DNA from 3 places in the Variovorax sp. 10N412 genome. Region 3 is predicted to be linked to each of the others. Evidence: riboswitches for the same ligand, from Rfam matches in the RefSeq annotation. Region 3 holds a riboswitch; each other region holds the start of a gene.
The links. A riboswitch is a leader RNA that binds a small molecule or an ion and turns the genes downstream of it on or off. The one in region 3 is predicted to bind glycine.

Region 1 (4,167 bases), on a different contig from region 3:
GCTTGGCCAGCGTCATGGCCTCGGCCGCGGCCGTGGCTTCGTCGAGCATCGACGCGTTGGCGATGGCCATGCCCGTGAGGTCGCACACCATCGTCTGGAAGTTGAGCAGGGCTTCCATGCGGCCCTGCGAAATCTCGGCCTGGTAGGGCGTGTAGGCCGTGTACCAGGCAGGGTTCTCGAGCACGTTGCGCAGGATCACGCCCGGCGTGTGCGTTCCGTAGTAGCCCTGGCCGATGAAGCTCCTGAACACCTTGTTCTTCGACGCCAGCGCCTTCAGCTCGGCCAGCGCGTCGGCCTCGGTCACCGGCGCGGGCAGCCGCATCGGCTTGGCGCGACGGATGGCCGCCGGCACGATGCCGTCGATGAGCTCCGCGCGTGTGGCCGAGCCGATCACCGGCAACATGCGCGCCTCGTCCGCCGCATCGATGCCGATGTGGCGGGCGAGAAATTCTTCGGCGTTCTCTAGTTCTTGCAAAGAGGGAAGGGCGGGAATCGGCATGGCGTGATGGATCGGCTAAAAAAAGAAGAAAGACTCAGCGGTCGCCGCCGGGCCGCCCCAAGGCGGGCCGCGCCTTCCCCATGGGGGCTGGCGAAGCACACGAAGTGGCAAGCCGAGGGGCGAACATTTCTAGGATTCGGCCGCGAATTTGTCGTAGCTGGCGGCGTCCAGCAGGGCGTCGAGTTGTGAGGGTTCGCTCAGCTTGACCTTGAAGAACCAGCCGCTGGCCAGCGGGTCGCTGTTGGCCAGCGAGGGGTCGGCGCGCAGCGCTTCGTTCACTTCGACGATCTCGCCCGACACGGGCATGAACACGTCGGCCGCGGCCTTGACCGATTCGACGACGCCGGCGACTTCGCCCTGAGCAAAGGTCTTGCCGACTTCAGGCAGGTCGACGAACACCACGTCGCCCAGCGCGTCCTGCGCGTGTACGGTGATGCCGACGGTGGCTGCGCCGCCTTCGGCCGACACCCATTCGTGGTCCTTGGTGTACTTGATGCTCATGGAAAAACTCCTCGTGGAAAAAATGATTCGGGGGTGCAGAGCCTAGCCGCGGAAATAACGCGTCGGCACGAAAGGCAGGGTCGAGACTTCCATGGGCACCGGCTTGCCGCGCACGATGGCCTGCAGGCGCGTGCCCGGCTCCGCGAAAGCGGTGGCCACGTAGCCCATGGCCACGCAGCGGTCGGCCGTGGGGCCGAGCAGGCCGCTGGTGACGACGCCGATGTCGTGGCCCTCGAAGGACTGCAGCACCGTGCCGTCGCGCACCGGAATGCGTTCGAGCGCCACGAGGCCGACGCGCTTGCGCTTGAGCGTGTCGTGGTCGGTGTGGCCAGCGGCTCCCGGGGTGGCCGCGGCGAGCTGGGCCAGGATCTTCGTGGCGCCCGGAAAGCCGCCTTCGCGCGCGCCCCCGGCGCGGCGCACCTTCTGCATAGCCCAGTTGAGCGAGGCTTCGACCGGCGTGGTCGTGGTGTCGATGTCGTTGCCGTACAGGCACAGGCCGGCTTCGAGCCGCAGCGAATTGCGCGCGCCGAGGCCGACGGGCTTGACCTCGGGCTGGGCCAGCAGCAGCCGGGCCAGCGCCTCGGCGTCCTTGGCCGCCGCCGAGATCTCGAAACCGTCTTCGCCGGTGTAGCCGCTGCGGGTGACGAAGGCCGGAATGCCGCCGATCTGCACCGCGCCGCCGGTCATGAACACGAAGCGCTCGATGCCGGGCGACAGCCGCGCCAGCGTGGCCGCTGCCTGCGGGCCCTGCAGCGCGAGCAGGGCGTGGTCGGGCAGGGGCTGCACCTCGCAGCGCGCGCCGATCTTCCGCTGGATGTGCGCGATGTCGGCCACCTTGCAGGCGCCGTTGACGATCACGAAGAGCGAGCCGTTGCCTTCGTTGAAGAACATCAGGTCGTCCAGGATGCCGCCCTCGTCGTTCAGCAGCAGGCCGTAGCGCTGCTTGCCGGCGGGCAGGTCGATCACGTCGACGGGCATCAGGGTCTCGAAAGCCGCTGCGGCGTCGGGGCCGACCAGGCGCAGCTGGCCCATGTGGGAAATGTCGAACAGGCCGGCCGCGTCGCGTGTGTGCCTGTGTTCGGCCATCAGGCCGGCGGGGTACTGCACCGGCATCGAGTAGCCGGCAAAGGGCACCATGCGGGCGCCGAGCTCCACGTGGAGGTCGTACAGCGGCGTCTTGAGAAGCGCAGTGTCGGGGGCGGAAGCAGCGGAGGCAGCGGAAGAGGCCATGGGGCACTCCAAAGGGGCAGACGAAATCCATGACGCAAGCCATGGGCCACCCCTGCTGTCCGCTTTACCTGAGAGATTCGCCCCACGATCGGAGTTTGCTCCTTCGGTGGGCCGCTGCATCGTTTCCGGTACGGCGGCCTCTCTCCAGCAAGGAAACGCCGGTGTGTACCGGCGCCTTGTCAGTCCTTTTGCCTGAGCGTTCGGGAAACCCCTGCGCCTTCGGCGGCCCCGTCGCGCGGGGCTCTCTCCTGACCCGGGCGAGTGTAGTGGATCGCGGTGCGCAGGGCTTTCGCTTCAGTGAACGATTTCAGCCGGCGGCAGCAGCCGGTCGATGCGTTCGCGCAGCGATTCGGCGCGCTCCGGGCCCGCGGCTTTCTCGATTTCGCTGAGCATCAGCGCGGCGATGGTCATCATGGCCTCGCGGTCGCGCGCCTCGCGCAGGGCGTCGCGCATCTGCAGCGCGAACTTGGGGTCGCGGCGCACGAACATGCGCTCGCAGATGTCGAACAGGAACATGCGCGTGGTGGCCAGCGAGCGCTTGCCGTCGAAGCTGTCGGCCGAGGTGCTGACCTGGATCGTGTCGGCGGCGGGCACGGTCAAGGCCTGTGCCGCCTGCGCAGCCGCAGCCGCGGCGGCCTGCGGGTCTTGCAGGTAGCCCCGCTGCACCAGCGCCTGGAGCGCCTGCTCGGCCTCGTCGCGGGTGCTGAACAGCGGGCTGAAGTCGGTCAGCGAGCGGCGGCCGTCGGCCATGAGCAACAGCGCGCGCTCCCGCTGGCTGAGCGTGCGCTGGCCGCCCTGGAGTTCATCGCGGGCCTTGTCGGTCTTGGTGGGGAACATGGCAGCCACAGCTTTCGGGAGTCGAGGGCTGCAGCATCGTTGCAAGCGGTGACATCTTCATGAACCGTTTGGTTTGCACGGGCAACGGTCTTTGGCGGCGTCATCCGCCCGCGATTTCCTTGCGGATGAGCCACTGGTTGCCCACGCGTTGCAGTTCCAGCGTCTTGCGGCTTTTTTCGCGCAGCTTGTCGGCGGTGTAGGTCTGCTGAAAGCTTGCGCTGGCGGCTTGCCCGGTGACGCTGATGACGAGGTTGTCGATGTCCACGCGGATGGTGGCCTTGTCGGCGATGCGCGTGCGGCGGTCGGCTTCCCAGGCCTTGCGGTCCTGGCCGCGGGGCGGCGTGAAGTCGGGCGCATAGGTGGCCAGGTAGCGCGCCACGTCGCGCGCGGACCAGGCTGCGGCCCAGTTGCGCACGGCGGTCTCGATCTCGGCGATGGCAGCGGCCGGGTTCGCCGGGGTCGGTGCGGGCTGCGGCCCTGTCGCCGCCGGCGTGGCGCCGAAGGCGGCCATGGCCAGCAGCGTGCCGCCGAGGAGGCAACTCAGTGATCGGTGCATGGCGAAGTCTCCTCCTTGTCGTTTGTCGGTCCCGATCATCGGCCGAAACGGTAGCGCTCGAACGACACCTCCCGCTGCTGGATCACCCCGCCAGGTCGGGCTGCCGCTCGATGCTCGCTGAATCGAGCATAAGGCGCGCAATGCGACATTCGACGGCCATGGGCGACGGTGGCGCTCAGGTCGCAGCGCGCTGCGCCCCCGCCGGCACCGCCGGCATCGCCCTGTTGCGCAACCGCAGCGCCAGCACCGTCGCCGCGCCCAGCACGCACAGCACCGCGGTGAACGTCACGCCCAGGCCGCGCGCGTCCGACAGCATCCCGAAAAGCGGCGACACCAGGCCGCCCACCGACAGCGCCAGCCCCAGCGTGATGCCGCTGGCCGTGGCCGGGTTGCGCGGCAGGTAGTCCTGCGCCAGCGTCACCTGCGCGGCGAAGGGCAGGAACATGCTCATGCCGAGCAGCGCGGTGCAGGCCAGCGCCCAGCCGGGGGTCGTTGCGAGCACCAGGCCGGCGAGCGACGGCAGGGCGAGCAGGTAGCCGCTGCG
Region 2 (4,167 bases), on a different contig from region 3:
TGACCACCAGCGTCACGGCCGCCAGCGACACGGTGGCCTCGATGCGCTGGCCGATCAGCTCGGTCACCGTCTTCTTCATGAAGTACGACTCGCCCAGGTTGCCCTGCAGCAGTTGCGCGCTCCAGTGAAAGAACTGCACCGGCAGCGACTGGTTGAGCCCCAGCTGCTCGCGCACCTTGGCGATGTTCTCGCTGGTGCCGCTGTCGCCCACGATGGCGGCCGCGGGGTCGCCGGGCGCGAGCCGCAGCATCAGGAACACGATCAGCGCGACGATGACGAGCACCGGCACGGTCGACAGAATGCGGCGTGCAAGAAAGAGCAGCATGGGGCGGGTTCCGTGGCGTTGGCTCAGTTCTTCTTCAGGTTCCAGAACACGCCGACCGGCGAGCGCACGACGCCGCTCACCACGCCCTTGCGGTAGGCCGTGAGCGGCTTGTACTCACCGATGGGCGCGTAGATGCCGGTGTCGTACACGCGCTGCTGGATGGCCGTGGCCAGCTCCTTGCGCCTGGGTTCGTCGGCCGTGGCCAGGAACTCGGACTTGAGCTGCTCCAGCTTGTCGTCGGTGGCCCAGCCGAACCAGCCCTTCTCGCCGTTGCCGGTGAGCGGTGCGAAGAACATCGGGTTCATGTTGTCGGCAATGCCCCAGCCGGTGATGAACAGGTTCCAGCCGCCCTTGTCGACCGGGTCTTTCTTGGCGCGGCGCGTGACCAGCGTGGGCCAGTCCATCGACTGCATGTCGACGTTGAAGCCGGCCTGCTTGAGCAGCTGCGCCATCACCGGCGGAAACTTGTTCAGCACCGCAAAGTCGGCCGGGTACATGAGCACGACGGGCTTGCCGTCGTAGCCGGCTTCCTTGAGCAGCGCCTTCGCCTTTTCGAACTGCGGCTTGCCGGTGAAGTAGCCGGTCTTGTCGGAGGCATAGGCCGAGCCGCACGGGTAGATGGAGGCGCAGCTGTTGTAGAGCTCCTTGTGCACCAGTTGCGCGCGCATCAGCGCTTCCTGGTTGATGGCCATGAACGCGGCCTGCGCGATCTTGGGGTTGTCGAAGGGCGGAATGAAGTGGTTCAGGTGCAGCGCGAACGAGCCCTTGGCCACCGGGCTGTCGAGCGTGATGGCCGGGTTGTTCTTCAGCGCGGTGTACTGCTCGGAGGGCACCCACTCGATCATGTCGACCTCGCCGTTGGCCAGTGCGTTGGCCTGCGTCTGCGCGTCCTTCAGGATGATCCATTCCATGCGGTCGACGTACACGTTCTTGCCGCCCGCAGTGCCCGAGGGCGCCTCGGTGCGCGGCACGTACCTGGTGTTCTTCAGGTAGACGATCTTCTCGCCGGGGCGGTACTCGTCCTTCTTGAAGATGTAGGGGCCGGAGCCGGTGGCGTCGTCGATCTGCTTGTCGGCGGGCGTGGCCGCCACGCGCGCGGGCATGATGAACGGCGGGTTCGACGACGGCTTGCTCAGCGCGTCGAGCACCATGCCGAAGGTGTCCTTGAACACCAGCCTGAAGGTGTTGGCGTCCACGGCCTCGGCCTTGTCGAGCGCGGTGAACATCTTCTGGCCCAGCCCGTCGCGCTGGCCCCAGCGCTTGAGCGACGCAATGACGTCTTCCGAGGTGACGGGCTTGCCGTCATGGAAGGCCAGGCTCTTGCGCAGCGTGAAGGTCCAGGTCTTGCCGTCGGGACTGGTCGTGTACTTGTCGACCATCTGCGGATGCACCTTGCCTTGTTCGTCCACGCCGAAGAGCGTGTCGTACACCATGTAGCCGTGGTTGCGCGTGATGAAGGCGGTGGTCCAGATCGGGTCGAGGATCTTCAGGTCGGACTGCGGCACCAGGCGCAGCACCTTGCCAGCGTCCTGTGCGAAGGCGGTGGCCGCCGCTGCGGCCAGCAGCGCGCCCACGAACATGGCTTTCAGTTGTCGTTTCATCAGCATGGGTCAGTTCTCCGGTTGAAAAAGAGGGACGCGAGCACGTGCAACGCCAGGAAAGACATTCGTCGTGCGGCGTTGCGGGAAACAGGTCATGAAAGAAAGCGGCTCCGGAAGCGAACAAGGGCACCCCCGCGCTCTGTGCGCGGCGTGCCCCTGCTGTCCTTTTGCCTGAGAGATTCACCCTGCGCGCACATCGCACAGGGCTTGCCCCTTCGGCGGCTGCCCTCGGCCCCTGCAAGGGGTCGGTCAGCGCTCTCCAGCGTTAGAAAAAATCCAGTCTTGGGACCTGAGCGTTCTGGGCCATCGCCTTCGGTAATGCACTAACTCGAAGCATCGAGCCGGCATTTCTCCTGGATGAACTTCTCAAAGCAGATTGCGTGCCAAAACGCAGCAATGCGCGAGAAGTCTTCGGTGCCTACTGCGGTCCGCCGCAGAAGTCCGCACGCTCGGTGGTCTTGGCGGTGAAGCGGATGCGCGTGGTGGTGGCGGCGCGCTGCGGCTCGTTCTGCGGCCACTCGCTCTGCAGCCACGTGTACTGCCAGTCGTAGGGCGCGCCGGGTCTGGCGGCCTCGCCGTACACGATGCGCAGGCTGCCTTTGCTTTCGTCATGGCAGTGCTTCGAGGTCTTGTAGTCCTTCTCGCTGAAGCAGGCGCGGATCATCTTGAAGCACGAGAAGGGAATGCCTTCGTGCAAGGCCTTGCCGCCTTCGAGCGGCACGAAGTCGGCAGTGTCGAACGAGGCGCCGCCGCCCGAGTACATCTCCGACACGGTCTGCAGCACGGCCACGGCCCACTTGCTTTCGGCCAGCGGGTAGAGCGCGGGCGCGAGCGACAGGCGCATGTCGCGCTTGTCGCCGGTGTCGCTCGCGGTGCCGGTGTCTTCTTTCTTGAGGGACTGCGCATAGCCCGAGAAATCGTGCAGCCGGTCGAGCTGCCAGCCCTTCGCGTCGGTGGTGCGCTTCACGCGCGCCATGGCCAGCGGCTCGGCCGAGAGCACCACGTAGTCGGCAGGCGTGGCGCCGCGCGGGCGGTACAGGCCGAGCTGCTGCACGTCGCAGGGCTGCGGCAGCAAGGCGCACAGGCGGGTGCGCCATTGCAGGTCGAGCGCCTCGGGTTTCTTCACCGCGTCGAACACCTGGGCCGGCGGCGCGGCGAACACGGGCACAGTGAACAGCGACGCGAGGAGACCGGCGGTGAGCAGCAGCTTTTTCATGGAGCCGAATGGTAGCCATGCCTCGGCGTTCGCGTGCGGCTGCTTGATTGATAGAGTCGGCCTCGACCATGAACCCTTCGTCCCCTTCACCCTCCTCCTTGCCCTCCTTGCCCTCCTTGCCCCCCATCCTCGGGATCGACGCGCTCGGCTTCGCCTACCCCGGCCAGCCGCCGATCGCCTCGAACTGGACCGCCGCCATCGGCCCCGGCGTCACGCTGCTGCACGGCGACACCGGCAGCGGCAAGTCGGCCCTGCTCCAGGTGATGGCGGGCGCGCTGCCCGCCACCGGCCGCCTCACCGTGGCGAGCGCCAGCCTGGACACCGCGCCCGAGGCCTACCGGCGCCAGGTGTTCTTCGTGGACCCCTCCACCGACCGCTTCGACCAGGCCACCGTGCACGAATGCACCGCCGCGCTGCGCCAGGGCGACGCGGGCTTCGACGATGCGCGATGGCAGGCGCTGGTGGAAGGTTTTTCCCTGACCCCGCACCTGGCGAAGTCGATGTTCATGCTGTCCACCGGCTCCAAGCGCAAGGTGTGGCTGGCCGCCGCGCTGGCCTCGAGCCGCCCGCTGGTGCTGCTCGACGAGCCGACGGCCGCGCTCGATGCGGGGTCGGTGCGCTGCCTGTGGCGTTCGCTGGGCGAACTGGTGCAGACGGCGCCGCACAGGGCCTTCCTGGTCGCCAGCGCCGAGCGCATCGACACCGTGCCGCTGGTGGCCACCATCACCCTGCCGCTGCCCTGAAACCCCATTGACAGAGCCCCCCATGGGGGTGTTAGGCCCCTTGGCGGACCGAACCGGCCGCCGACGGGTGACAATCGGCGATTCCGGCGGTGCGATTCCGCCAGAAGTTCCAGCCAACCCGACAACTCAAGTTTTACGGAAGCCAGCGCATGAGCTCGAAGCAACCCACCATCGTCTACACCCTCACCGACGAGGCGCCCCTGCTGGCGACCTACGCGTTTCTGCCCATCATCCGCGCCTTCACCCAACCGGCCGGCATCAACGTCACCACGAGCGATATCT
Region 3 (4,167 bases):
ATGCTTTTCTTCTCGTGTGAATTCACGCGTCAGAGCGTTTCGCGCAGCATGCGCGCAACGCCGTCCTGCCAGGGGGGCAGGCGCAGGCCGAAGGTGGTCTGCAGCTTGGTGGTGTCCAGGCGCGAGTTGTGCGGGCGCTTCGCCGGGGTCGGGAAGGCGCTGGTCGGCACGGCCTCGACGGCATCGGGGCCGGCCTTGAGCTCGACGCCGGCCTGCTGCGCCAGGCCGAGCACGAAGCGCGCATAGCCGTGCCATGTGGTTTCACCGCCGGCAATCGCGTGATAAAGACCGGCTTTCGTGGGGTCCTGCAGCGTCGCCCGGATGGCGTGCGCAGTAACGTCAGCCAGCAGCTCGGCACCCGTGGGCGCGCCGAACTGGTCGTCGATGACGGTGAGCTTGTCGCGCTCCTTCGCCAGCCGCAGCATGGTCTTGGCGAAGTTGCCGCCGCGCGCCGCATACACCCAGCTCGTGCGAAAGATCAGGTGCCTTGCGCAGTGCTGGGCCACCAGTTGCTCGCCCTCGAGCTTGGTCTGGCCGTACACGCTCAGCGGGCCGGTCGCGTCGTCTTCCTTCCAGGGTGCGCTGCCGCTGCCGTCGAAAACGTAGTCGGTCGAGTAATGCACCATCAGCGCGCCGATCTGCTGCGCCGCCTCGGCCACCACGCCGGGCGAGGTGGCGTTGAGCTTGCGCGCGAACTCGGGCTCGCTCTCGGCCTTGTCGACGGCCGTGTGGGCCGCCGCATTGACGATCACGTCGGGGCGCACCTTGAGCACCGTGTCTGCCAGCTGCTCGGGGCGGCTGAAGTCGGCATGAAAGTCGGTGCTGTCGAAATCGAGCGCCACCAATTCACCCAGCGGCGCCAGGCTGCGCTGCAGTTCCCAACCCACCTGCCCGCCCTTGCCCAGCAGCAGCAACTTCATGCCGCGGCCTTTGCCGGTGCGGCGTCGTACTGTTTTTCAACCCACTCGCGGTAGGCACCGCTTTGCACGTTGCGCACCCATTCGCTGTTCGCGAGGTACCACTCGACGGTCTTGCGAATGCCGGAGTCGAAAGTCTCGGCGGGCTTCCAGCCGAGTTCGCGTTCGAGCTTGCGCGCGTCGATGGCGTAGCGGCGGTCGTGGCCGGGGCGGTCGGTGACGTAGGTGATCTGTTCCTTGTACGGTTGGCCGCCGGCCTTGGGGCTCAGTTCGTCGAGCAGCGCGCACACGGTATTGACGATCTCGATGTTGGGCTTCTCGTTCCAGCCGCCCACGTTGTACGTTTCGCCGAGCTTGCCGGCTTCGAGCACGCGGCGGATGGCGCTGCAGTGGTCCTTCACGTAGAGCCAGTCTCGCACCTGCATGCCGTCGCCGTACACGGGCAGCGGCTTGCCGGCCAGGGCGTTGACGATCATCAGTGGAATGAGCTTCTCGGGAAAGTGGAACGGACCGTAGTTGTTCGAGCAGTTGGTGGTGACCACCGGCAGCCCGTAGGTGTGGTGCCAGGCGCGCACGAGGTGGTCGCTCGCGGCCTTGCTGGCCGAGTACGGGCTGTTGGGTTCGTACTTGTTCTCTTCGGTGAAGGCGGGGTCGGTCTTGGAGAGCGAGCCGTAGACCTCGTCGGTGGACACGTGCAGGAAGCGGAAGGCACTTTTCTGGTCGGCAGGCAGCGCGCTCCAGAAGCCGCGCACGGATTCGAGCAGGCGGAAGGTGCCGAGCACGTTGGTCTGCACGAAGTCTTCGGGGCCGTGAATGGAGCGGTCCACGTGCGATTCGGCGGCGAAGTTGACCACGGCGCGCGGCTTGTGCTCGGCCAGCAGGCGGTCGAGCAGCGCGCTGTCGCCGATGTCGCCCTGCACGAAGATGTGGTTCGGGTTGCCCTTGAGCGACGCGAGGGTCTCGAGGTTGCCCGCGTAGGTCAGCTTGTCGAGGTTCACGACCGGCTCGTCGCTGTTCGCGATCCAGTCGAGTACGAAATTGGCGCCAATGAAGCCAGCGCCGCCGGTAACCAAGATCATGGGGTCCCCTGTGTTTGAAGCAATTGCCCTGCGGCAAATCAACTGGCGATTATCCCATTGGGCCGACAGGCCGAAACACAAGGCGTTACCGTTCACTTCAGGCCGTGTTTACAATCGGCCACACTGCAGGAGAGCGGGCCACCCCGGTGGCCCTACCGAAGGCGCAAACTCCCATGAACGCTCAGGTCGGCCCGACGAGGTCTTCGAAGAAGATTTCGGCAAGGGGTCAGTACTGCATCAACTGACAACGCCGTCTGGAGAGCCATCGCACCACGCCCAGTGGCAACGATGCACCGAAGGAGCAAACCCGCTGCGGGCGCAGGGGGTGAATCTCTCAGGTACCGAGGACAGGGGGAGCGGCAACTTGGACCACGGCCGTCCGGTTGCCTGCTATTGATTCAATAGCACACCACGCCCGTCGTTCAAGCGCTTCAACCTTAAAAGGTATTTGAAATGCGCGTGATCGTTCTTGGCGCCGGCCTGCTCGGCGTGACTTCGGCCTACTACCTCCAGCAACTCGGCCACGAAGTGACCGTGATCGACCGGCAGGCCACCCCGGCCGCCGAAACCAGCTTTGCCAACGGCGGGCAGATTTCCGTCAGCCATGCCGAACCCTGGGCCAACCCCGGCGCGCCGCTCAAGGTGCTGCAATGGCTGGGCAAGGAAGACGCCCCGCTGCTGTTTCGCATCCGCGCCGACATGCGCCAATGGCTCTGGGGCCTGCAGTTTCTGCGTGAATGCACGCCCGCGCGCACCCGTCACAACATCGCGCAGATCGTGCACCTGGGCACCTACAGCCGCGACACCTTGCAACAGTTGCGCCGCGACACGCGCATCGACTACGACCAGCGCACGCAGGGCATCCTGCACTTCTACACGACGCAGAAGGAGTTCGACGGCGCCCTCGCCCCCGCCGAGCAGATGCGTGCGCTGGGCTGCGAGCGCCAGGTCATCTCGGCCGACGAGGCGGTGAAGATCGAGCCCGCCCTCGCGCACATCCGGCCCAAGCTGGCGGGCGCCACCTTCACGGCCGAAGACGAATCGGGCGACGCCAACCGCTTCGCACGCGAGCTCTCCAAGCTGGCGGCCGCGGCCGGCGTGAAGTTCCTCATGAGCCACACCGTCACCGCGCTGCGCGAAGCCGGCGGCCAGATCGACCACGTCGAGGTGACCGACCACGAGGGCCGCTTCCAGCGCATCCGCGGCGACTCCTTCGTCATGGCGATGGGCTCGCTGAGCCCGCTGCTGGCCGCGCCGCTGGGCATCCGGCTGCCGATCTACCCGGCCAAGGGCTACTCGGTGACGCTGCCCGTGAAGGACGCTTCCAAGGCCCACCAGGTCTCGCTGACCGACGACGAGTTCAAGCTGGTGTTCTCGCGCTATACGTCGGCGTCCGGAGACCGGCTGCGCATTGCCGGCACGGCCGAGCTCAATGGCTACGACCGCGACCTGAACCCGGTGCGCTGCGAAGCCATCGTGCGCCGCGTCGAAGAACTGTTCCCCGGCGCCGGCGACACCACGCAGGCGCAGTTCTGGACCGGCCTGCGCCCCGCCACGCCGAGCAACGTGCCGCTGATCGGCAAGACAAAGCTGCCGAACCTGTTCCTCAACACCGGTCACGGCACGCTCGGCTGGACGCACGCCTGCGGCTCGGGCAAGTCGATCGCGCGCATCGTGAGCGGGCTGGCGCCCGAGGTCGATTTCGCGTTCACCGGCATGCCAGCGCCCAGGCTGCGCGTGCTGCAGCCGGCGTGATCGCCAAGGTCAGTCGTTGCTGGTGAACACCGTCAATACGCCGGTGTAGCCATACAGATGGTGGCGGGCAATTTCGCCCGCCGCAAAGAACCCGACCAGCGGCACGTCGCCCAGCGCATGGCGCACGATCTGCAGCTCGGCGCCGGGCGCGCCGAAGTGCGGCCCACCGCGTCCGGAGCAACTCACGTACACCGCCCCGGCAATGCGCCGCGCCGGGTGCGGCGCGGCCTCGGCCTCGCCTGCGGCCACGGCGCGCGCGGTGGCCAGCGTCTGCTCCTCGGGTTCCAGCTCTTCGCGGATCTCGGCGCAGATGCGCATCAGGTCCGCCCGCGCGGCCTGCGCGTTGCGGCGGCAGAAGGTCAGGCGCATGCCGGCCTCGGCCGTGTCGGCAATGGCGATGCCGCGCCGCGTGGGGT

Region 1: linked by a shared signal. The riboswitch ahead of gcvT (glycine cleavage system aminomethyltransferase GcvT) and the one ahead of AC1DJH_RS26150 (D-amino acid dehydrogenase) in region 3 are both predicted to bind glycine.
Region 2: linked by a shared signal. The riboswitch ahead of AC1DJH_RS05025 (ABC transporter substrate-binding protein) and the one ahead of AC1DJH_RS26150 (D-amino acid dehydrogenase) in region 3 are both predicted to bind glycine.

The regions. Positions count from the first base shown of each region.
Region 1 is NZ_JBFTIO010000005.1:88,551-92,717, forward strand. It holds gene gcvP (aminomethyl-transferring glycine dehydrogenase) at 1-499, opposite strand, end outside; gene gcvH (glycine cleavage system protein GcvH) at 629-1,000, opposite strand; gene gcvT (glycine cleavage system aminomethyltransferase GcvT) at 1,043-2,230, opposite strand; glycine riboswitch at 2,276-2,388, opposite strand; glycine riboswitch at 2,401-2,491, opposite strand; gene AC1DJH_RS14490 (hypothetical protein) at 2,525-3,067, opposite strand; gene AC1DJH_RS14495 (YybH family protein) at 3,168-3,623, opposite strand; gene AC1DJH_RS14500 (MFS transporter) at 3,799-4,167, opposite strand, start outside.
Region 2 is NZ_JBFTIO010000001.1:1,017,734-1,021,900, forward strand. It holds gene AC1DJH_RS05020 (ABC transporter permease) at 1-325, opposite strand, end outside; gene AC1DJH_RS05025 (ABC transporter substrate-binding protein) at 349-1,926, opposite strand; glycine riboswitch at 2,076-2,199, opposite strand; gene AC1DJH_RS05030 (hypothetical protein) at 2,345-3,142, opposite strand; gene AC1DJH_RS05035 (ABC transporter ATP-binding protein) at 3,250-3,885, shown strand; gene AC1DJH_RS05040 (NADP-dependent isocitrate dehydrogenase) at 4,035-4,167, shown strand, end outside.
Region 3 is NZ_JBFTIO010000015.1:92,909-97,075, reverse strand. It holds gene rfbA (glucose-1-phosphate thymidylyltransferase RfbA) at 1-2, opposite strand, end outside; gene rfbD (dTDP-4-dehydrorhamnose reductase) at 30-920, opposite strand; gene rfbB (dTDP-glucose 4,6-dehydratase) at 917-1,996, opposite strand; glycine riboswitch at 2,241-2,357, shown strand; gene AC1DJH_RS26150 (D-amino acid dehydrogenase) at 2,450-3,751, shown strand; gene AC1DJH_RS26145 (FIST signal transduction protein) at 3,761-4,167, opposite strand, start outside.